Regions from separate parts of the Dactylosporangium sp. NPDC006015 genome, predicted to be linked through region 1. Evidence: riboswitches for the same ligand, from Rfam matches in the RefSeq annotation. Region 1 holds a riboswitch; the other holds the start of a gene.

The links. A riboswitch is a leader RNA that binds a small molecule or an ion and turns the genes downstream of it on or off. The one in region 1 is predicted to bind cobalamin.
Region 2: another riboswitch for cobalamin. It lies ahead of ABZ321_RS26980 (ribonucleoside-diphosphate reductase subunit alpha); the one in region 1 lies ahead of cobN (cobaltochelatase subunit CobN).

What each region holds. Positions count from the first base shown of each region.
Region 1 covers NZ_JBEXUD010000010.1:344,236-350,242, forward strand. Annotated here, with positions in the region: gene cobN (cobaltochelatase subunit CobN) at 1-3,224, opposite strand, end outside; cobalamin riboswitch at 3,264-3,486, opposite strand; gene ABZ321_RS20895 (precorrin-3B synthase) at 3,602-4,741, shown strand; gene ABZ321_RS20900 (precorrin-8X methylmutase) at 4,738-5,412, shown strand; gene ABZ321_RS20905 (precorrin-2 C(20)-methyltransferase) at 5,409-6,007, shown strand, end outside.
Region 2 covers NZ_JBEXUD010000015.1:189,801-195,807, forward strand. Annotated here, with positions in the region: gene ABZ321_RS26965 (DUF2855 family protein) at 1-56, opposite strand, end outside; gene ABZ321_RS26970 (HIT domain-containing protein) at 207-704, shown strand; gene ABZ321_RS26975 (beta-L-arabinofuranosidase domain-containing protein) at 753-3,491, opposite strand; cobalamin riboswitch at 3,765-3,982, shown strand; gene ABZ321_RS26980 (ribonucleoside-diphosphate reductase subunit alpha) at 4,157-6,007, shown strand, end outside.

The DNA.
Region 1 (6,007 bases):
ACGACACGGGCGCGGAAGACGCGGGCGGTCTCCTCGCTCAGGGTGCGGGTGCGCACGGCGTCGGGGTTGGTGCTGTCGCCGACGTACGCGGCCGGGGCGCGGCCCGTCAGCGCGCGGACGGTGGCGATCATGCCGCCGTGGTACTGGAAGTAGTCGTCGGAGTCGGCGATGTCGTGCTCGCGGGTGTCGGTGTTCTTGACCGCGACGCTGATCCGCTTGTACGCGCCTTCCATGTCGCCCCGGGCGGGCAGGCCGTCCAGGTCGCGGCCGTACGCGTAGCCGCCCCACACCGCGTACACCTCGGCCAGGTCGGCGTCGTCGCGCCAGTTGCGGCTGTCGATGAGGGGGAGGATGCCGGCGCCGTACGCGCCCGGCTTGGACCCGAAGACGCGCAGCGTGGCGCGCCGCTCGTCGCCGTGCGCGGCCACGTCGGCGGCGACGTGGGCGCGGACGTAGTTGTCGTCGGGGGACTCGTCCAGCGCGGCGACCAGCTGCACCGCGTCGTCCAGCAGGGCGACCACGTGCGGGAACGCGTCGCGGAAGAAGCCGCTGATGCGCATCGTGACGTCGATGCGGGGGCGGCCCAGCTCGGCGAGGTCGACGGGGGCGAGGCTGACCACCCGGCGGGACGCGTCGTCCCAGACGGGCCGGACACCGAGCAGCGCGAGCGCCTCGGCGATGTCGTCGCCGGCGGTGCGCATGGCGCTGGTGCCCCACATCGACAGGCCGACGGAGCGCGGCCACGCACCGTGGTCGGCCTTGTAGCGGGCGAGCAGCGAGTCGGCCATCGCCTGACCCGTCTCCCACGCGAGCCGGCTCGGGATCGCCTTCGGGTCGACGGAGTAGAAGTTGCGCCCGGTCGGCAGGACGTTGATCAGCCCGCGCAGCGGCGACCCGCTCGGCCCCGCCGGGACATACCCTCCGTCCAGCGCATGCAGGACCATCGTCAGTTCGTCGCCGGTACGGGACAGCCGCGGCACGATCTCCCGTGCGGCGAACTCCAGCACCCGTACCACATCCTGCAAATCCGAAATGTCGGAGATGTCGGTGATGGGCCAGCCCCGTGACTCCATCTCCGCCACGAGGGCGCGGGCCTGCGACTCGGCCTCGTCGACCGACACGCGCGCGGTCGAGCCCTCGGTCAGGCCGAGGGCCTCGCGCAGGCCGGGCAGCGCGACCGTGCCGCCCCACAGCTGCCGCGCCCGCAGCATGGCGAGGACCAGGTCGACCCGCGCCTCGCCCGCCGGCGCGACGCCGAGCACGTGCAGCCCGTCGCGGATCTGGACGTCCTTGATCTCGCAGAGCCAGCCGTCGATGTGCAGGATCAGCTCGTCGAACCCGTCGTCGCCGGGCCGGTCGGCCAGGCCCAGGTCGTGGTCGAGCCGCGCCGCCTGCAGCAGCGTCCAGATCTGCCCGCGGATCGCCGGCAGCTTCGCGGGGTCGAGGGCCGCGATCGTCGAGTGCTCGTCCAGGAGCTGCTCGAGGCGGGCGATGTCACCGTACGACTCGGCGCGCGCCATCGGCGGGATCAGGTGGTCGACCAGGGTGGCGTGCGCCCGCCGCTTCGCCTGGGTGCCCTCGCCGGGGTCGTTGACCAGGAACGGGTAGATCAGCGGCAGGTTTCCGAGGGCCGCGTCGGCACCGCACGAGGCGGACATCCCGACCGTCTTGCCCGGCAGCCACTCGAGGTTGCCGTGCTTGCCGACGTGCACGACCGCGTGCGCGCCGAACTCGTCGGCGAGCCACCGGTACGCGGCCAGGTAGTGGTGGCTCGGCGGCAGGTCGGGGTCGTGGTAGATCGCGACGGGGTTCTCCCCGAAGCCGCGCGGCGGCTGCACCATCACCACGACGTTGCCCTCGCGCAGCGCGGCGAGGACGATCTCGCCGCCGGGGTCGCGGGACGTGTCGACGAACAGCTCACCGGGCGCCGGCCCCCAGTGCCGCTCCATGTCCTCCCGCAGGTCGGCGGGGAGCGTGTCGAACCAGCTCCGGTACCGGGCGGCGGAGATCCGGATCGGGTTGCCGCGCAGCTGGTCCTCGGTGAGCCAGTTCACGTCCTGCCCGCCGGCGGCGATGAGCGTGTGCATCAGCGCGTCGCCGTCCTTCGGGAAGCCGTCGGCGCCGACGTACCCCTGCGCGTGCATCGCATCGAGCAGCCGCACGACGCTCGCGGGCGTGTCGAGGCCGACCGCGTTGCCGATCCGCGCGTGCTTCGTCGGGTACGCGCTGAGCATCAGCACGATCTTGCGGTCCTCGGGCCGCAGGTGCCGCAGCCGGGCGTGCGCGACCGCGGTCCCGGCGACCCGGCCGGCCCGCTCCCGGTCGGCGACGTACACGGTGAGGCCGTCGGCGTCGATCTCCTTGAACGAGAACGGCACCGTGATGATCCGGCCGTCGAACTCGGGGATCGCGACCTGCGTCGCGGTGTCCAGCGGCGACAGCCCGTCGTCGTTGGCGTCCCAGGTGTCGCGGGAGCTCGTGAGGCACAGCCCCTGCAGGATCGGGACGTCGAGCGCGGCCAGGGCGCCGACGTCCCACGCCCCGTCCTCGCCGCCGGCCTGCGCGTCGGCGGGCCGGGTGCCGCCCGCGGCGAGGACCGTGACGACCAGCGCGTCCGCCTGCCGCAGCGTGTCGAGCAGCTCAGCCGGGGCGGCGCGCAGCGACGAGGCGAACACCGGCAGGGCCCGCCCGCCCGCGTCCTCGACGGCCTCGCAGAGCGTCTCCACGAACGCGGTGTTTCCTGCCAGGTGGTGCGCCCGGTAGTAGATGATCCCGACGGTCGGGCCGTCGGCCGTGGAGTCCCGGTCCAGCTCTCCCCACGCGGGGGTCTGCACCGGCGGCGCGAACCCGTGGCCGGTCAGCAGGACCGTGTCGGAGAGGAAGTTGTGCAGCTCGGCGAGGTTGGCGGGGCCGCCCTCGGTGAAGTAGGCGTGGGCCTCCGCGGCGACGCCGGCGGGCACCGTCGAGTGGCGCATCAGCTCCGCGTCGGGCAGCGACTCACCGCCGAGCAGCACCACCGGCGCCGGCAGGCGCAGCAGCGTGTCGAACCCCTCCTGCCAGTCGCGGTAGCCGCCCAGGAACCGCACCACGACCAGGTCGGCGCCGTCGGCCAGGGCCGGCAGCTCCTCCACGGTGAGGCGGGACGGGTTGGCCAGCCGGAACGCCGCGCCGCTCGCACGGGCGCTGAGCAGGTCGGTGTCGGACGTCGACAGCAGCAGGATCACGCCGGGGTCCTCCCTCGGGGTCCGCGCCCCAAGTCGGTCGGGAAAGGTTCCGGCGGCGGAGAGTCTCCTGGCTCCCGGATCGGCGCTCGCCTCCGGCCTTCCCGGGCTCGCACCCGGTGGCCGTCGTCTCCGGCCCCCTGGGCGCTGGGCCCGGTGGCCGTCGTCGGAGGTCCACTCCCCGGTCACAGTGGCGGGACCGCGCCGGATTCACACCGGCTTCCTCCACACGTCGCCGTACAGCACCGCCAACTCTGCCGGTCACGGCTTCCCTGCGTCAAGCTCGCCCGGGCCGGCCTCCGCCGGGTCGGCCCGCTGGGTCGGGTCGCTTGGTCGGCTTCCTTGGGTCGGGGGCGGCGCTGCGCAGTAGTATCCGGCGCGTGCAGGCTGCCAGTGGACGTGACGCTCCGGACCGGTGCCCGGGTGCCGTGCAGGTCCACGCGGCGGCCGACGGCGGTCTTGCCCGCGTCCGACTGCCCGGCGGGCGGCTGACCGTCCCAGCCCTCGCGGTCCTCCGCGCCGCCGCCGCGGACCTCGGCGACCCCGCCCTGGAGCTCACCTCGCGCGGAAACGTGCAGATCAGAGGGCTGCGGCCGGACGCGTCGCCGGAGCTGGCGGCCAGGCTCACCGCCGCGGGACTGCTGCCGTCGGACACCCACGAGCGGGTCCGCAACATCATCGCCAGCCCGCTCAGCGGCCGCGACGGCCTCGGCGAGCTGGACGTGCGGCCGGTGGTGGCCGCGTTCGACGCCGGGCTGTGCGCCGACCCCGCGCTGGCGGCGCTGCCCGGCCGGTTCCTGGTGACCATCGACGACGGGCGCGGCGACGTGTCCCCGCTCGGCGGCGACGTCGGCCTGCACGGCGACCGCCTCCTCCTCGCCGGGCTCCCGACCGCGGGCCGGGGCGGTGACAACCCCGCTGAGCTGCTGCTCCGGGCGTCCCGGGCGTTCCTGGACGAGCGCGCTGCGCAGGGCGGCACCGCGTGGCGGCTGGCCGAGCTGACCGACGGCCCGGCCCGGGTGGCGGCCCGCCTGGGGTTCGCCCCCGGTACAGACGTTGACCAATTCGTAGGCTCGCCTGCGCCGGCGGTCGGACGGGCCCCGCAGGTCGGGGGACTGGTCGCGCTGACGGTGGTCGTACCACTCGGGCTGCTGACACCGGAGCAGTCGGCGGCGCTCGTCGCGGCGGCGCCGGGGGAGATCATCGTCACGCCGTGGCGGACCGTCGTCGTGCCCGACGTGCCGGTCGAAGAAGCTGGACGTCTCGAGTCACTGCTGACGACCGCCGGCCTCGGCACCGACCCCGCGACGCCGTGGGCCGGAGTCACGGCGTGCGCCGGCCGGCCCGGCTGCGCGAAGGCCCTCGCCGACGTGCGCGCCGACGCCCGCGCGGCCGTCCTCAGCGGTCTCGACCATGCGTTGCCGGTGCACTGGGTCGGCTGCGAACGGCGCTGCGGCGCACCGAAGGGAAGGCACGTGGAGATGCTCGCGACCGCCGACGGCTACCGGGTGCTGTCATGACGGCTCAGGAGACCGTCGCTGATGGCGCCTCCGGTTCCGTCCAGGACGGTGGCTTCGACTACGTCAAGGACGGCGCGGAGATCTACCGGCGGTCGTTCGCGACGATCCGCGCCGAGGCCGACCTGTCCGCGCTGCCCGCCGACGTCGCCCAGGTCACCGTCCGCATGATCCACGCGTGCGGCATGGTCGACCTCGCCGGTGACGTCGGGTACAGCGCGGACGTCGTGCGCCTCGCCCGCGCCGCCCTGCGCGACGGCGCCCCGATCCTGTGCGATGCGGAGATGGTCGCCTCCGGCGTGACCCGCGCCCGGCTGCCCCGCGACAACGAGGTCCTGTGCACGCTGCGCGACCCACGGGTCCCGGCGCTCGCCCACGAGCTGGGCACCACCCGCAGCGCCGCCGCCCTCGACCTGTGGGGTCCGCGCCTCGACGGCGCGGTCGTCGCCATCGGCAACGCGCCGACGGCGCTGTTCCGGCTCCTGGAGATGATCGCGGCCGGCGCGCCCCGGCCCGCGGCCGTGCTGGGCATCCCCGTCGGGTTCATCGGCGCGGCCGAGTCGAAGGTCGCGCTCGCGGCGTCGGACCTGCCGCACCTGGTCGTGCACGGCCGCCGGGGCGGCAGCGCGATGACGGCCGCCGCCGTCAACGCCATCGCGGACGAGAAGGAATGACCACAGTGGACACCGGTCGGTTGTACGGCGTAGGACTCGGCCCCGGCGACCCGGAGCTCGTGACGGTCAAGGCGGCCCGGCTCATCGCCGCCGCACCCGTCGTCGCGTTCCACAGCGCCCGCCACGGGCGCAGCATCGCCCGTTCGATCGCCGCGCCGTACCTGCGCGACGGCCAGATCGAAGAGGCGCTCGTCTACCCGGTCACCACCGAGGAGGTCCGCGACTACCGGGCCCTCATCGAGGAGCACTACGACGCGTGGGCGGCCCGGCTCGCCGCGCACCTCGACGCCGGCCGTGACGTGGTCGTGCTCTGTGAGGGCGACCCGTTCTTCTACGGCTCGTACATGCACATGCACAAGCGCCTGTCGCACGCCTACGCGACGGAGGTCGTGCCGGGCGTCACCTCCGTCTCGGGCGCGTCCGCGGTGCTCGGCCGCCCCCTCGTCGAGCGCGACGAGGTGCTCACCGTGCTGCCCGGCACGCTGCCCGTCGACGACCTGGCCGCGCGGCTCGCCAGCACCGACTCCGCCGCCGTCATGAAGCTCGGCCGCACGTTCGGGGCCGTCCGGGACGCCCTGGAGCGCGCCGGCCGCCT
Region 2 (6,007 bases), on a different contig from region 1:
GCGAGCACGGTCCGGGCGAGGTCGTCACGGGCGACGGCGAGGGTCCAGGCGGTCATGGCCGCGACGGTACGAACCGCGGCGCCGGCGGGCAACGGGGCGCCGGGTGAGATCAGCCATCCGGCCGCCCCGGATGCCCGCGACACGGGTGGTGGTGAGGCGGAAACCACATGCGACGCTGGAAGAATGATCTCCGTGTCCTGCCGACCGTGAGGGGTGTCATGTTCAACCACGCGCCGGACGACTACGAGTGCCCCTTCTGCCGGCTGGTGGCGGGCGGCGGGGACGAGCGGCGGACGCAGGAGGACGTCGTGCGGCGCGACGAGCTGGCCACCGCGTTCGTGTCGCCGCGATGGTGGCCGAGGAACCGCGGTCACGTGCTGGTCGTGCCGAACGAGCACCACGAGAACCTGTACGACCTGCCGTCCCGCTACGGTCACGCGGTCCACGACCTGGTCCGCGAGGTCGCGATCGCGGTCCGGCGGACGTACGGCTGCGACGGGACCTCGGTGCGTCAGCACAACGAGCCGGCCGGGAACCAGGACAGGTGGCACTACCACGTCCATGTGTTTCCGCGGTACGCCGGCGACGACCTCTACTTCACCCACCCGGAGAAGGATTTCGCCCCGGCTGAGCAGCGGCGGCCGTACGCGGACAAGCTCCGCGCGTACTTCGGGTCGGCCACCGGCGGCGCGCTCGATCGCTGACGCGTGGCGTGCGTGGCCGGCACGTGCACCGGCCACGCACGGCCACGGTCAGATGAAGCGCCAGAGGTGGTCGTTGGTGCCGTTGTCGTCCCAGATGAGGACCTGGGCGCCCTGGGCGGTGGAGGCGCCGTTGACGCCGAGGACCCGGCCGCCGTTCGCGGCCTGGATGCGGAAGTAGCCGTTCGCGCCGTACCGCAGCCGCCAACGCCGATCGGAGGACGAGGTGTCGGCGAGTTGGACGGCTCTGGCGCCGTTGGCGGTGCCGGCGTTCTCGACGCCGAGGACGAGGCCGCTGTTGGCGTTGCGGAGACGGATGTAGCCGCCGGTGTCGGCGACCGCGGTCCACAGGTGGTCGGCGGTGCCGGTGTCGCCCCACTGCAGGACGAGGGCGCCGCTTGCCGTGGACATGTTGGTGACGCCGAGGACGAGGCCGCTGCCGAGGTTCTGGATGCGGCGGGCGCCGCCGGGCAGCAGCCGCCACAGGTTGTCGGTGCTGCCGTCGTCGGTAGTCTGGACGGCCTGGCCGCCGTTGGCGGTCGAGTTGCCCAGGATGCCCAGGACCAGGCCGCTGTTGACGTTGCGGAGCTTGTGGTTGCCGTCGCCGTTGTCGACGATCGTCCAGCGATGGTCGGCGGTGCCGTTGTCGGCCCACTGCAGGGCGACGGCGTCCGCGGCAGTGGACATGTTCTGGATGCCGAGCACCTTACCGCTGTTGAGGTTGCGGAGGCGGACGGCGGTGCCGTCGACGACGAGCTCCCAGTTGTGGTCGGCGGTGCCGTTGTCGGTCCACTGCAGTGCCAGGCCGCCGTCGGCGGTGGACATGTTCTGCACGCCGAGCACCAGGCCGCTGGCGGCGTTGACCAGCCGGTAGTTCGGCACGGAGGATGCGCCGTTGGCGCTCCAGTAGACGGTGTAGTTGAAGCCGTGCGCGTCCTGGAACGGGCCCAGGCCGACGTTCGTGCCGTTGGCGGTGGCGGTGAAGGCGAGCGAGCCGCTGCCGGTGCGGGTCACCGACGAGGTGGTGAGGGCGGGCAGCGAGGACAGCGCGGTGTTGCCGTAGTTGCCGGCGAGGACGACCGGGCCGTAGGTGACGGCGACGACGTTGGCGTTGTCGTTGGTGGGCCGGACCGCCACGGCCATCGGCAGGCGGACGGTGACGGTGTCGCCGGACGTCCACGACCGGGTCAGCGACGCGTACGTGCCGGGTGTGGTCGCGATGCTCTGCGCGGTGCCGTTGACGCTGACGGTCGCGCCCGAGGTCCACGACGGGATGCGGATCCGCATGGTCCAGGAGCCGCCGACGCTGCCGGTGACCTGCAGCGTGGTGGTGTCGCTGACCGGATACGTGGTGGTCTGCGTGACCGTGATCCCGCGCTGGCTCCAGGTGAGCACCGACGGCACGAACAGGTTCACCGTCAGCGTGGTGCCGTTGGAGAAGTAGATGGAGTCCATCAGCTTCGTGTTGGTCTCGACGCCGGTGCCCTGGCAGCACCAGAAGCTGTCGTAGTCGGTGCTCCACGTGCCGCCGCCCCACGCCGGGCCGACGCCGCGCCGGGCGCCCGCCTGCAGGCCGGTGAAGTAGGTGATGTGGCCGTGGCTGTCGGCGGGGTTCTGCGCGCCGATGAGATGGTTGAGCAGCGCCCGCTCGTAGAAGTCGAAGTAGGCGGCGTTGTTCGGGTCGAGCAGCCAGAGCTCTCTGGTGAGTTTCAGCATGTTGTACGTGTTGCACTGCTCGCACGTGTCGTTGGCCAGGTAGGAGGCGATGGCGTTGGGGGCGCGGAAGTGCTCCGCCTGGCTGTTGCCGCCGATGACGTACGTGTGGGCGTTGACGGTGATGTTCCAGGCGTTGACGGCGATGTCGCGGTACCGGGTGGTGCCGGTCGCCTTGTACTCGCGGGCGGCGCCGATCCACTTCGGCACCTGGGTGTTGGCGTGCAGCCCGTTGAGCTGGTCGGTGTTGGACGCGAGCGGGTTGAACACGGCCGCGTGGTCGAAGCGCTGGGCCGCGGTGAGCCAGCGCGCGTCGCCGGTCTGCTGGTACAGGTCGGTGAGGACCGCGTTCATGCCGCCGAACTCGACGCCCAGCGTGGTCTGCATCTGGCTCGCGCTGAGCCGGCCGGTGCGCCAGTCGGCCCAGCCCGCGAGGGCGAGGAGCACGTCACGCGCCTGGGTGCTGCCGATGTACCGCCACACGTCCAGCAGCCCGGCGAGGGTCTTGTGGATGCAGTACCAGGGGACGTTGCCGTTGCTGAGGGTGCCGGACTCCAGGGCGGTGAAGTCGGACTCCGGGAAGCCGGACAGGTAGCCGGTGCTGAAGCCGGCGGCGGCGTTGTTGGCCTGGCAGGCGGCCATCGCGGCGACCATGGCGTTGGCCTTGTCCCGGCAGGTGGTGTCGCCGAGCACGGCGTAGGCCTGGGCCCAGGCGGTCAGCAGGTGGCCCTGCATGTGGGTGCGGAACGGGAAGGTCGGCGCGTCCCAGCCGCCGGTCGCGGCGGCGCCGGCGGTGGACAGCCGGTGGTTGGCCCGGAAGTTGTAGACGAGCCGGTTGACGTCGACGAAGCGCAGGTAGGCCAGGGTCCGGTTCTGGTTGTCCAGGAAGCGGCCGGTGCTCAGCCGCACCTGCCCGAGGTCGAACGCGTAGGCCGAGACGCCGATGTCGGCGCGGGCCGGGGCGAGGGCGGCGCCCGCGGCGGTCGGGGCGCCGAGCAGGGGCGCGGCCGCCGAGGCGGCGGCGACGGCGCCGGTGGTCTGCAGCAGCCGGCGGCGGCTGACGCTGGGGTGAGGCATGGGGTTGATCCTTTCGACCGTGACGGCGGGCGTTGGATGTGTGAGCGTTAACATGCTTGTGCGACGCGTCCGCACCTCATGACTGGCGGGTGAAGTGAGCGCTAACATCGCGGCGGCATGACGAGACTGCCAGAGGAATCGGCAACCTTCAAGGGCACGGGCCGGGCACACGACACGTCGGCACGGCTGTCACGGGACAGCCGGCCGCGGAATGTGAAGATCACAACACGCCGCACCGACATGTGGTGTGTGCATTTTTCGGCGGCCCTAGATATGGTGCTCGACGCAGCTGGTTCGAGCCGGTCCCCCAGCGGGGCCGGGTCGAGGCAAGAGGGAACCCGGTGCGAGTCCGGGACTGCCCCGCAGCGGTGAGTGGGAACGACCGCCGTCGAGCACACTGGGCCATCCGGCCTGGGAAGTGACGGCCAGTAGGCGACCATCCGTGGTCACGCCCGCGAGTCCGAAGACCTGCCAGCGCGCCACGCACACCCCGTGCGTGGCGGCTTCGAGGCCGCGCGGGACGGCCGACGCCACCATGAACGGTTCACGGACGGGCGACCCGCCGTGCGCGCCGTTCGGCGTCCCCGCGACCTCGGATCCACTGGAACGAGCTCGCGAGGAGAGAGCCAGTGACGGTCACGACGGCGCAGCCACGCCGGCCTGCGATGCGGGTCCGGAACCGCGACGGCGACCTGGAGCCGGTCGACGTCGGCAAGATCGTCAAGGCGGTCGAGCGGTGGGTCGGCGGCCTCGACGAGGTTGACCCGCTGCGGGTGGCGACCAGGACGATCAGCGGCCTGTACGACGGCGCCACCACCGCGGAGCTGGACAAGCTGTCGATCCAGACCGCCGCCGAGCTCATCGGTGAGGAGCCGCAGTATTCGAGGCTCGCGGCGCGGCTGCTCGCCGCGTACGTCGGCAAGGAGGTCCGCGGGCAGGACGTGGCCGGCTTCAGCCAGTCGATCCGCCATGCCCACGGCCTGGGGCTGATCGGCGACGAGACGGCGGCGTTCGTGGCCCGCCACGCCCGCGAGCTCGACGACGCCGTCGACCCGGACGGTGACCTGCGGTTCGAGTACTTCGGGCTGCGGACGGTCGCCGACCGGTACCTGCTGCGCCACCCGACCAGCCGCCTCGTCGTGGAGACGCCGCAGTACTGGCTGCTGCGGGTGGCCTGCGGGCTGTCGCGGACGCCGTCCGAGGCGACCGGCTTCTACCGGCTCATGTCGTCCCTGGCGTACCTGCCGAGCTCGCCGACGCTGTTCAACTCCGGCACCCGGCACACCCAGATGTCCTCCTGCTTCCTGGTCGACTCGCCCCGCGACGAGCTCGACTCGATCTACGAGCGCTACCACCAGGTCGCGAAGCTGTCGAAGTTCTCCGGCGGCATCGGCATCTCCTGGACGCGGGTCCGCGGCCGGGGCGCGCTCATCCGCGGCACCAACGGCAGGTCCAACGGGATCGTGCCGTTCCTGAAGACCCTCGACGCCGGGGTCGCGGCGGTGAACCAGGGCGGCCGGCGCAAGGGTGCCGCGTGCGTGTACCTGGAGCCATGGCACCCGGACATCGAGGAGTTCCTGGAGCTGCGGGACAACACCGGCGAGGAGTCCCGGCGCACGCACAACCTGAACCTGGCCAACTGGATCCCGGACGAGTTCATGCGCCGGGTCGAGGCCGACGCCGACTGGTCGCTCATCGACCCGTCCGACGCGCCGGAGCTGCCCGACCTGCACGGCGAGGCGTTCGACGACGCCTACCGCGTCGCGGAGAAGCGGGCGGTCAGGACGGTCAAGGCCCGTGACCTGTACGCCCGGATGATGCGCACGCTCGCCCAGACCGGCAACGGGTGGATGACGTTCAAGGACCGCTCCAACGCGCTGTCGAACCAGACCGGGGCGCCCGGCAACACCATCCACCTGTCGAACCTGTGCACCGAGATCCTCGAGGTCAACAGCGACGACGAGACCGCCGTGTGCAACCTCGGCTCGATCAACCTCGGCGCGCACGTCACCGCCGACGGCGTCGACTGGCAGCGGCTGCGGGAGACCGTCCGCACCGCCGTCGTGTTCCTCGACCGGGTCATCGACATCAACTACTACCCGGCGGCGCAGGCCGCCGCGTCGAACCCGCGCTGGCGGCCGGTCGGCCTCGGCCTGATGGGCCTGCAGGACGCGTTCTTCACGCTCCGGCTGCCGTTCGACTCGGCGCCGGCGCGGGACCTGTCCACCCGGGTCCAGGAGGAGATCCTCCTCACCGCCGCCGAGACGTCCGCCGAGCTGGCGGAGCGGTCCGGCCCGCACCCGGCGTTCGCCGAGACCCGCGCGGCGCGCGGCGAGCTGCACCCGGACCTGTGGGGCGCCACCCCCGCACAGCCCGGGCGGTGGGCGGCACTGCGGGCCCGGGTCGCGGCGCACGGGCTGCGCAACTCGCTGCTCGTCGCGATCGCGCCGACGGCGACGATCGCCTCGATCGCCGGCTGCTACGAGTGCATCGAGCCGCAGGTGTCCAACCTGTTC